Regions from separate parts of the Pseudoalteromonas sp. 1CM17D genome, predicted to be linked through region 2. Evidence: predicted binding sites of a transcription regulator. Region 2 holds the regulator's gene; the other holds the start of a gene.
What was found. The regulator NrdR, encoded in region 2, represses ribonucleotide reductase genes. The targets are predictions, from matches to a motif close to AAACACNANATNTNGTGTTT.
Positions count from the first base shown of each region.

Region 1: nrdA (class 1a ribonucleoside-diphosphate reductase subunit alpha) is a predicted target of NrdR. The motif match lies at 2,471-2,490, and genes of this name have one in related genera.

Region 1 covers NZ_JALNTP010000001.1:578,900-583,118, reverse strand. Annotated here, with positions in the region: gene nrdA (class 1a ribonucleoside-diphosphate reductase subunit alpha) at 65-2,347, opposite strand; gene MSC25_RS02590 (HAD-IA family hydrolase) at 2,760-3,440, opposite strand; gene ubiG (bifunctional 2-polyprenyl-6-hydroxyphenol methylase/3-demethylubiquinol 3-O-methyltransferase UbiG) at 3,440-4,150, opposite strand.
Region 2 covers NZ_JALNTP010000015.1:38,065-42,283, forward strand. Annotated here, with positions in the region: gene thrC (threonine synthase) at 1-295, shown strand, start outside; gene glyA (serine hydroxymethyltransferase) at 566-1,822, shown strand; gene nrdR (transcriptional regulator NrdR) at 2,188-2,637, shown strand; gene ribD (bifunctional diaminohydroxyphosphoribosylaminopyrimidine deaminase/5-amino-6-(5-phosphoribosylamino)uracil reductase RibD) at 2,640-3,773, shown strand; gene MSC25_RS18815 (riboflavin synthase) at 3,790-4,219, shown strand, end outside.

The DNA.
Region 1 (4,219 bases), on a different contig from region 2:
TCAAAAAACTATCACTAAAACTATCAGGACAAAGCGGGCAAAGAGCCCGCTTTAAGTTTAACTATTAAATTTTACACGCGCCGCCTGCACAATCATCATCTTCCACTTCTGGAGTGTCGTCTTGTGCATCTGATGCGCCATCGCGGGTGTTATGGTAGTAAAGTGTTTTAACACCAAGCTTGTATGCACCTAGTAAGTCTTTTAATAAGACTTTCATAGGTACTTTACCGCCTTCGTATTTGTTTGGATCATAATTAGTATTGGCCGAAATAGTTTGGTCAATAAACTTTTGCATTATGCCCACTAACTGTAAGTAACCATCGTTTGATGGAATATCCCACAGTAGCTCGTAGTTATCTTTTAAGCGTTCGTACTCAGGAACTACTTGTTTTAAAATACCGTCTTTACTTGCTTTAACGCTAATGTGACCACGTGGTGGCTCAATACCGTTAGTTGCGTTAGAGATTTGCGACGATGTTTCTGAAGGCATTAATGCGCTAAGTGTTGAGTTACGCATGCCGTGCTCTTTAATGCTGGCACGTAATGAATCCCAATCTAAGTGCAGTGGCTCATCACAAATTTTATCTAAGTCACGTTTGTACGTATCAGTTGGCATAATACCTTGAGAGTACGTTGTTTCGTTAAACTTAGGACACGCGCCACGCTCTTTAGCCAGCTCGTTTGATGCTTTCATTAGGTAGTATTGAATTGCTTCAAACGTTTTGTGAGTCAGTGCATTAGCACTGCCATCTGAGTAACGCTTACCATTTTTAGCAAGGTAGTAAGCGTAGTTAATTACGCCTATTCCTAACGTACGACGGCCCATAGTGGCATTACGTGCAGCCGGTACTGGGTAGTCTTGGAAATCAAGTAGGTTATCAAGTGCACGTACTGCAAGCTCTGCAAGTTCTTCAAGTTCATCAAGTGACTCAATAGCGCCTAGGTTAAATGCAGATAGCGTACAAAGTGCAATTTCGCCTTCTTCATCGTTTACGTTATTTAACGGCTTAGTTGGCAATGCAATTTCTAAACATAAGTTAGATTGGCGAATTGGCGCAACTTTAGAAATAAACGGGCTGTGCGTATTACAGTGATCCACGTTTTGTAAATAAATACGACCTGTGCTGGCACGCTCTTGTGCGAACATTGAGAAAAGCTCAATCGCTTTAATACGCTTTTTACGAATAGACTCGTCTTGCTCGTATTTTACGTATAACGCATCAAACTCGTCTTGGTCTTCAAAGAATGCATCGTAAAGGCCAGGCACATCTGATGGGCTAAATAATGTAATGTAGTCGTCTTTAATTAAACGAGAATACATTAGTTTATTAAACTGTACGCCGTAATCTAAATGACGAACACGGTTATCATCAACACCACGGTTATTTTTAAGTACCAGTAGGTTTTCTACTTCTAAATGCCAAAGCGGGTAGAATAACGTTGCAGCACCGCCACGTACACCACCTTGCGAGCAGCTTTTAACTGCTGTTTGAAAGTGCTTATAAAAAGGAATACAACCTGTGTGGTACGCCTCGCCATTACGGATATGGCTACCTAAAGCACGAATACGGCCAGCGTTAATACCAATACCTGCACGTTGTGAAACGTACTTAACAATGGCAGATGATGTGGCGTTAATTGAATCAAGGCTGTCGCCACATTCAATAAGTACACACGAGCTAAACTGACGCGTAGGCGTACGCACACCCGACATAATTGGCGTAGGTAAAGAGATTTTAAACGTTGATACTGCATCGTAAAAACGTTTGATGTAGTCAGTACGCGTTTCGCGCGGGTAGTCAGAGAATAAACTCGCAGCCACTAAGATATATAAAAACTGAGCGCTTTCGTAAATCTCACCCGTTACGCGGTTTTGTACCAGGTATTTACCTTCAAGCTGCTTTACTGCTGCGTAGCTAAAGTTAAGATCGCGCGAATGATCAAGATAAGCATCTAGCTCGTCAAGCTCTTGCTCTGTGTAATCAACAAGTAAGTGCGCGTCGTAGCGTTTGTCTTCAACCATTTTTGTAACATGGTCAAATAAACGTGGTGGCTCAAACTGGCCATACGCTTTTTTACGTAAATGGAATACAGCTAAGCGGGCAGCTAAGTACTGGTAGTCAGGCGACTCTTTTGAAATTTGATCGGCTGCTGCTTTAATGATGGTTTCGTGAATGTCTTTTGTACGAATACCGTCGTAAAATTGAATGTGTGACTTTAATTCAACCTGTGAAACCGATACGTTGTTTAAACCTTCGGCGGCCCATTCAATAACGCGATGGATCTTATCAAGATCTAAAGGCTCTTTACGCCCGTCACGCTTGCTTACAGATAACTGTTGGTTCATAGCTTTGCCTGTATTCCTTGGGAATTGTGTATTTTGACCAATGCTTTATACCTCGCCAAAGCAAGGTACGTATTCATTTATTATAAGTTTCACCGTATTGGCGAATTTAATTGAATAACATTTGGCCACAATATCTGGTGTTGTTCAATTTAGAGATCACAAGATAGTGTGGTCTGAGCTGATTTGCAAGGGACATAATTGCCCCTATTTGTGGATAACTTTGGGATAACGTATTTGTGTTAGTAGTCACTCACCTTCGAACAATCATTTAAGTTGAAATAGCTAAAAATCAACTAATGATCTGCTAAATTTACGCATTTTGAAAATAAATTTCGACTGCTTTTTTTATCATCAAGCTTTGCATAAAAACTAACACAATCACAATATATAGTGCTTAAAAATTTACATGGCACTATATATGGTTAAAAGCATCAATAGGGGTGTGCCAGTTAAAATCGGCTTCCCAGCCCTTGGCCTCATCAATACTTGGTATATAGCCCCAAAGGGCTGTTGCTGTGTGCATACCTGCGGCTTTACCTGCTTCTATATCACGTTGAGCATCACCTATGTATAAACAACGCTTAGGATCTACGTTCATCAGTTTTGTACAGTGTAGTAAGGGTAAAGGTGATGGTTTAGCCTCGGTGAGGGTATCGCCACTGATCACAACGTGTGCATTTTTTAAAGCGGGTATAGCAGCCACTAATGGATCGGTTAAAAACCCTGGCTTATTAGTCATTATTCCCCATTTTATACCTTGGTTATCAAGGGCTATGAGTAATGATTCTATACCTTCAAAGCAGCGGGTGTGTGTCGCTAGGTTTTGGCTGTAGTGGCTGACTAACTGTTTTATACGTTCAGTTTGTGGTTGCGATGCCCATTGCGCTTTAAAGCCAAGTTCAAGTAGTGCGCCGGCGCCATTAGACGCTACTTTTCTATACGCCTCAGGCGTAACTTGCACAACACCTTCACTTTTAAGTACAGCATTTAAAGCAGCACCTAAATCGTCTGCTGTATCAAGCAAGGTGCCATCTAAATCAAATAAGAAAGCGTCGTACTCAAAAGGAGTTAAGGGGGTATGAGAGCTAGCCATTACGCTAACTTCTCAAAATGAAGAATGTAATTAACACTCACATCTGTATTTAATGAATACTGCTTAGAAAGCGGGTTGTAGCCCAGGCCAGCACTGGCACGTACTTTTAAACCGGCTTGTTCAGCCCATGCAATAAGTTGTGCAGGTTTGATAAATTTGTTGTGATCGTGTGTGCCCTCAGGCACCATTTTTAACAGCTTTTCAGCACCTACAATAGCAAACAAATAAGCTTTAGGTGTTTTATTTAGGGTTGAGAAAAACACATCAGCCCCTGGCTTGGCAAGCTCTGCGACTGCATGAATAATAGAAGCAGGGTCAGGTACATGCTCTAGCATTTCCATACAGGTTATTACATCAAAGCGAGCAGGGTGCTGGGTTGCAAATTCTTCCGCTGGTACTTTTATATAGTCAACATTTACACCGGTTTCTAGGCTATGAAGCTTTGCTACGGTGAGTGGCTCTTGCCCCATGTCTATACCGGTTACGTGTGCGCCCATGCGTGCCATGCTTTCGCTAAGAATGCCGCCACCACAGCCTACATCGAGTGTTTCTTTATCAAATAAGCCTTGGGTTTTGTTAGCCACAAAGTCTAATCGTAATGGGTTAATTTCGTGAAGAGGTTTAAACTCTCCGTCTTGGTCCCACCATCGCTCTGCAATGGCTTCAAATTTTGCTATTTCTGCGTTATCTACATTTTGATGTTCGGTCATAAAATACTTCCTCGTCAATCTGAGGCCATTATATAGGGCTAAATTGATAAATCGCAAAGTTTTGCGCCT
Region 2 (4,219 bases):
CGAAGAAAATACGCAAGCTGTGATGAAAAATATTCAACAAACTGGTTATGTTGCAGAGCCGCATACCGCCATTGCATACCAAGGTCTTGTAGAGAATAAAGCACCCGGCGCAGCAGGTATCTTTTTAGCAACTGCTCACCCCGCTAAGTTTAAAGAAAGCGTAGAAGAGATCCTAAATATTGAACTTGATATGCCAAAACCACTTAGCGACGCACTTGCTAAACCTTGTTTAGCAAGCGACATTAACCCTGATTATGAAGCGTTACGCACTGAAATACTCGCTAAGTTAGGCTAACTAACTTAGCGTTAAAAAAGCGGCTTTGGCCGCTTTTTTTGTATTTTGAACGCGCTAAATAAAGTATTTATCATTAACTAATTAAATGTAAAAAATAAAAAACATTTAAATTATTAATGCATTTATAAAAAAATATCATCTTAAAAACGCTGTGAAATAGATTCAATCCCTGTTTAAATATCCTCAACTTAAGAGCGTAGGCAAAGAGTCGTTTAAAGCGTACAATAAAGCCTCTAAAAAACACCATACACGTTGCCCTAGGAGACCCCAATGTTAGAACGTAGCATGAATATTTCGGATTTTGATCCAGAGTTATTTGACGCGATAAACAAAGAAACTGCTCGCCAAGAAGAGCACATTGAATTAATCGCATCAGAAAACTACTGTAGCCCACGCGTACTAGAAGCACAGGGTTCACAGCTTACAAACAAATACGCAGAAGGTTACCCGGGCAAACGTTACTATGGCGGTTGTGAGCACGTAGACGTTGTTGAACAACTTGCAATTGATCGTGCTAACGAGCTATTTGGTTCTGACTACGCAAACGTTCAGCCACATGCGGGTTCTCAAGCAAATGCAGCTGTTTTCTTAGCATTATTAGAAGCGGGCGACACTGTACTTGGTATGAGCTTAGCTCATGGTGGTCACTTAACGCACGGTTCACACGTAAGCTTCTCAGGTAAGCTATACAATGCAATCCAGTACGGGCTAGACGAAGCAACTGGTGAAATTGACTACACACAGGTAGAAGCGCTAGCACTTGAGCACAAACCAAAAATGATTATTGGTGGTTTTTCTGCATACTCAGGTATTGTTGATTGGGCTAAATTCCGTGAGATTGCTGATAAAGTAGGTGCTTACTTATTTGTTGATATGGCTCACGTTGCAGGTTTAATTGCCGCGGGTGTTTACCCAAGCCCAGTACCTCACGCGCATGTTGTAACAACAACAACACACAAAACATTAGCAGGCCCTCGTGGTGGTTTAATTATTTCTGCTTGTGGCGACGAAGCAATTTACAAAAAGCTTAACAGCGCTGTGTTCCCAGGTGGCCAAGGTGGTCCTTTATGTCACATTATTGCTGCAAAAGCAGTGGCATTTAAAGAAGCTCTACAACCAGAATTTAAAACATACCAAGCGCAAGTAGTTAAAAATGCTCAAGCTATGGTTGCTGTTATGCAAGAGCGCGGTTACAAAATCGTATCTGATAAAACAGAAAACCACTTATTCTTACTTGATTTAATCGATAAAGATATCACAGGTAAAGATGCAGACGCAGCGCTTGGTAATGCAAATATTACTGTGAACAAAAACTCTGTACCAAACGATCCTCGCTCACCGTTTGTTACTTCTGGTTTACGTATTGGTTCACCTGCAATTACGCGTCGTGGCTTTAAAGAAGCTGAATCGAAAGAACTTGCTGGCTGGATTTGTGACGTATTAGACAACATCAACGATGAGTCAGTACAAGCGCAAGTTAAAGAAAAAGTTAAAGCAATTTGTGCAAAACTACCTGTATACGCTTAATTGCATAAGCAGCAGTAATTTAGATCACAACAAGGGGCCTGTTTACCTTTCGAGGTTTAATTTGCAGTAGTATGTTTGGTTTTTAGGCAAGGCAGAGTCTATGTAGTGTGGTTACTCCACACAAATAGGCGATAACGCAGCATAAATGCCAAACATGCACTGCCCTCGGGTTCGTCCTAGGGGGGATTTACTCTTTGTTGCTCGGTTTTTACTTAGCCCACTAGGTTACAAACCTCGCGCCGCGATCAAATCACCCCTAGATAGAACAAATTTAATCCTGAAAGGCCAACAGGCCCTATTTTTTTGCTAAGATAAAAGGCCGCTAAATAGCGGCCTTTTTTGTTTTAAAACGGAAGTACCGAGTTATGCATTGCCCATTTTGTACCGCAAAAGATACTAAAGTTATTGATTCTCGCCTAGTCGGCGGAGGCCACCAAGTTCGCCGTCGTCGTGAATGTAACGAGTGTCACGAGCGATTTACTACCTTTGAAGGCGCCGAGTTAGTTATGCCACGTGTAATTAAACAAGATGGCAGCCGAGAGCCCTTTAATGAAGATAAACTACTCAATGGCCTTAATCGCGCCCTAGAAAAACGCCCTGTTAGTACAGAGCAAGTGGATGAAGTGGTTAATATTATTAAATCGCAATTGCGTGCTACCGGCGAGAGAGAAATATCAAGTCACCTTGTGGGTGAGTGCATAATGGAGGCGCTTAAAAAACTGGATAAAGTAGCCTATGTGCGGTTTGCCTCTGTGTATCGCTCGTTTGAAGATATACGCGAATTTGGTGAAGAAATTGCCCGTTTAGGGGAGTAATAATGCAAAACCAAACAACCTTTACCGCGCAAGATGAAATGTACATGGCACGTGCCATCGAGCTTGCAAAAAAAGGGCGATTTACAACCACCCCCAATCCTAATGTAGGGTGTGTTTTAGTTAAAGATAACCACATAATTGGTGAAGGGTTTCATCAATTAGCTGGGCAGGGGCATGCTGAGGTTAATGCCCTTGCTGTAGCAGGTGAAAACGCAAAAGGTGCGACTGCGTATGTTACGCTTGAACCGTGTAGCCATTACGGACGCACTCCGCCGTGTGCAGAGGGCTTAAAAGCGGCAGGTGTAGTAAAAGTTATTGCAGCTATGGTCGACACCAACCCACAAGTCGCAGGTAAAGGGCTTAAAATACTCAGCGATGCCGGTATTGAGGTTGCATTTGGGCTTTTAGAGCAGCAAGCGCGCGCACTTAATTTAGGTTTTTTTAAGCGTATGGAGCACGGGCTTCCGTATGTTACGTGTAAAATGGCGGCCAGCATTGATGGTAAAACCGCGCTTAAAAATGGCCAAAGTAAGTGGATCACCGGCAGCGCTGCGCGACAAGATGTACAATTACACCGAGCACAAAGCTGCGCTATTTTAACGGGCGCCGATACGGTTATTACCGATGATGCTAAGCTCAATGTGAGGTTAAGCGAGTTGCCACAGGCTTTGCCTACTGAATTACCCCTACGCCAACCGGTGCGTGTTATAATTGACTCACAAAATAGGCTTACACCAGAGCTGGCAGTATTTAATATTGAAAGTGAAATAATAATTTTTACTACCAAGGTTGATAAATCAACGCAGTGGCCGCATTTTGTAAGGCATATAGAAGTGCCACAGCAAAATAACAAAGTTAATTTAACGTCTGTTTTAGCGCACCTTGCTAAGCTGCAATTTAATCATGTTTATTTAGAAGCGGGTGCTACACTTGCCGGTAAAATGACAGAGCTTAATTTAATAGACGAATATATATTTTATTTAGCGCCTAAACTAATGGGGTGCGATGCAAAAAGCTTAGTTAATTTTGCACCGCTAACAGATATGCAAAACACCGTTAATTTGACGTTTAAAGAGTGTGTGAAAATAGGCGATGATTTACGTATAACCGCCACAAAACACATTCCAATCACTTAATTAAAAGAGTAGGGCTATGTTTACTGGAATAATTGAAGCCACAGGCAAAATTGCGCTATTACAAAAAAAACAAGGCGATTTAGCCATTCGCATTCAAAGCGCTAATCTTGATATGAGCGATGTAAAGCTTGGCGATAGCATTGCCACAAATGGCGTATGTTTAACGGTAGTTGATAAGCACATTGATGGCTTTAGTGCCGACTTATCAAACGAAACTATCAGCTTAACTGGGTTTGCAAATTATAATATTGGCCAAACAGTTAACCTTGAAAAAGCCATGCAGCCGGTTTCACGTTTAGGCGGGCATTTAGTGTCAGGTCATGTTGATGGCATTGCAACCATTACAGCCATTACTAGTAATGCGCGCGCCACAGAATATTGGCTAAGCACCGATGAAAACTTAATGAAGTACATTCCTTACAAAGGGTCTGTATGTATAGATGGTA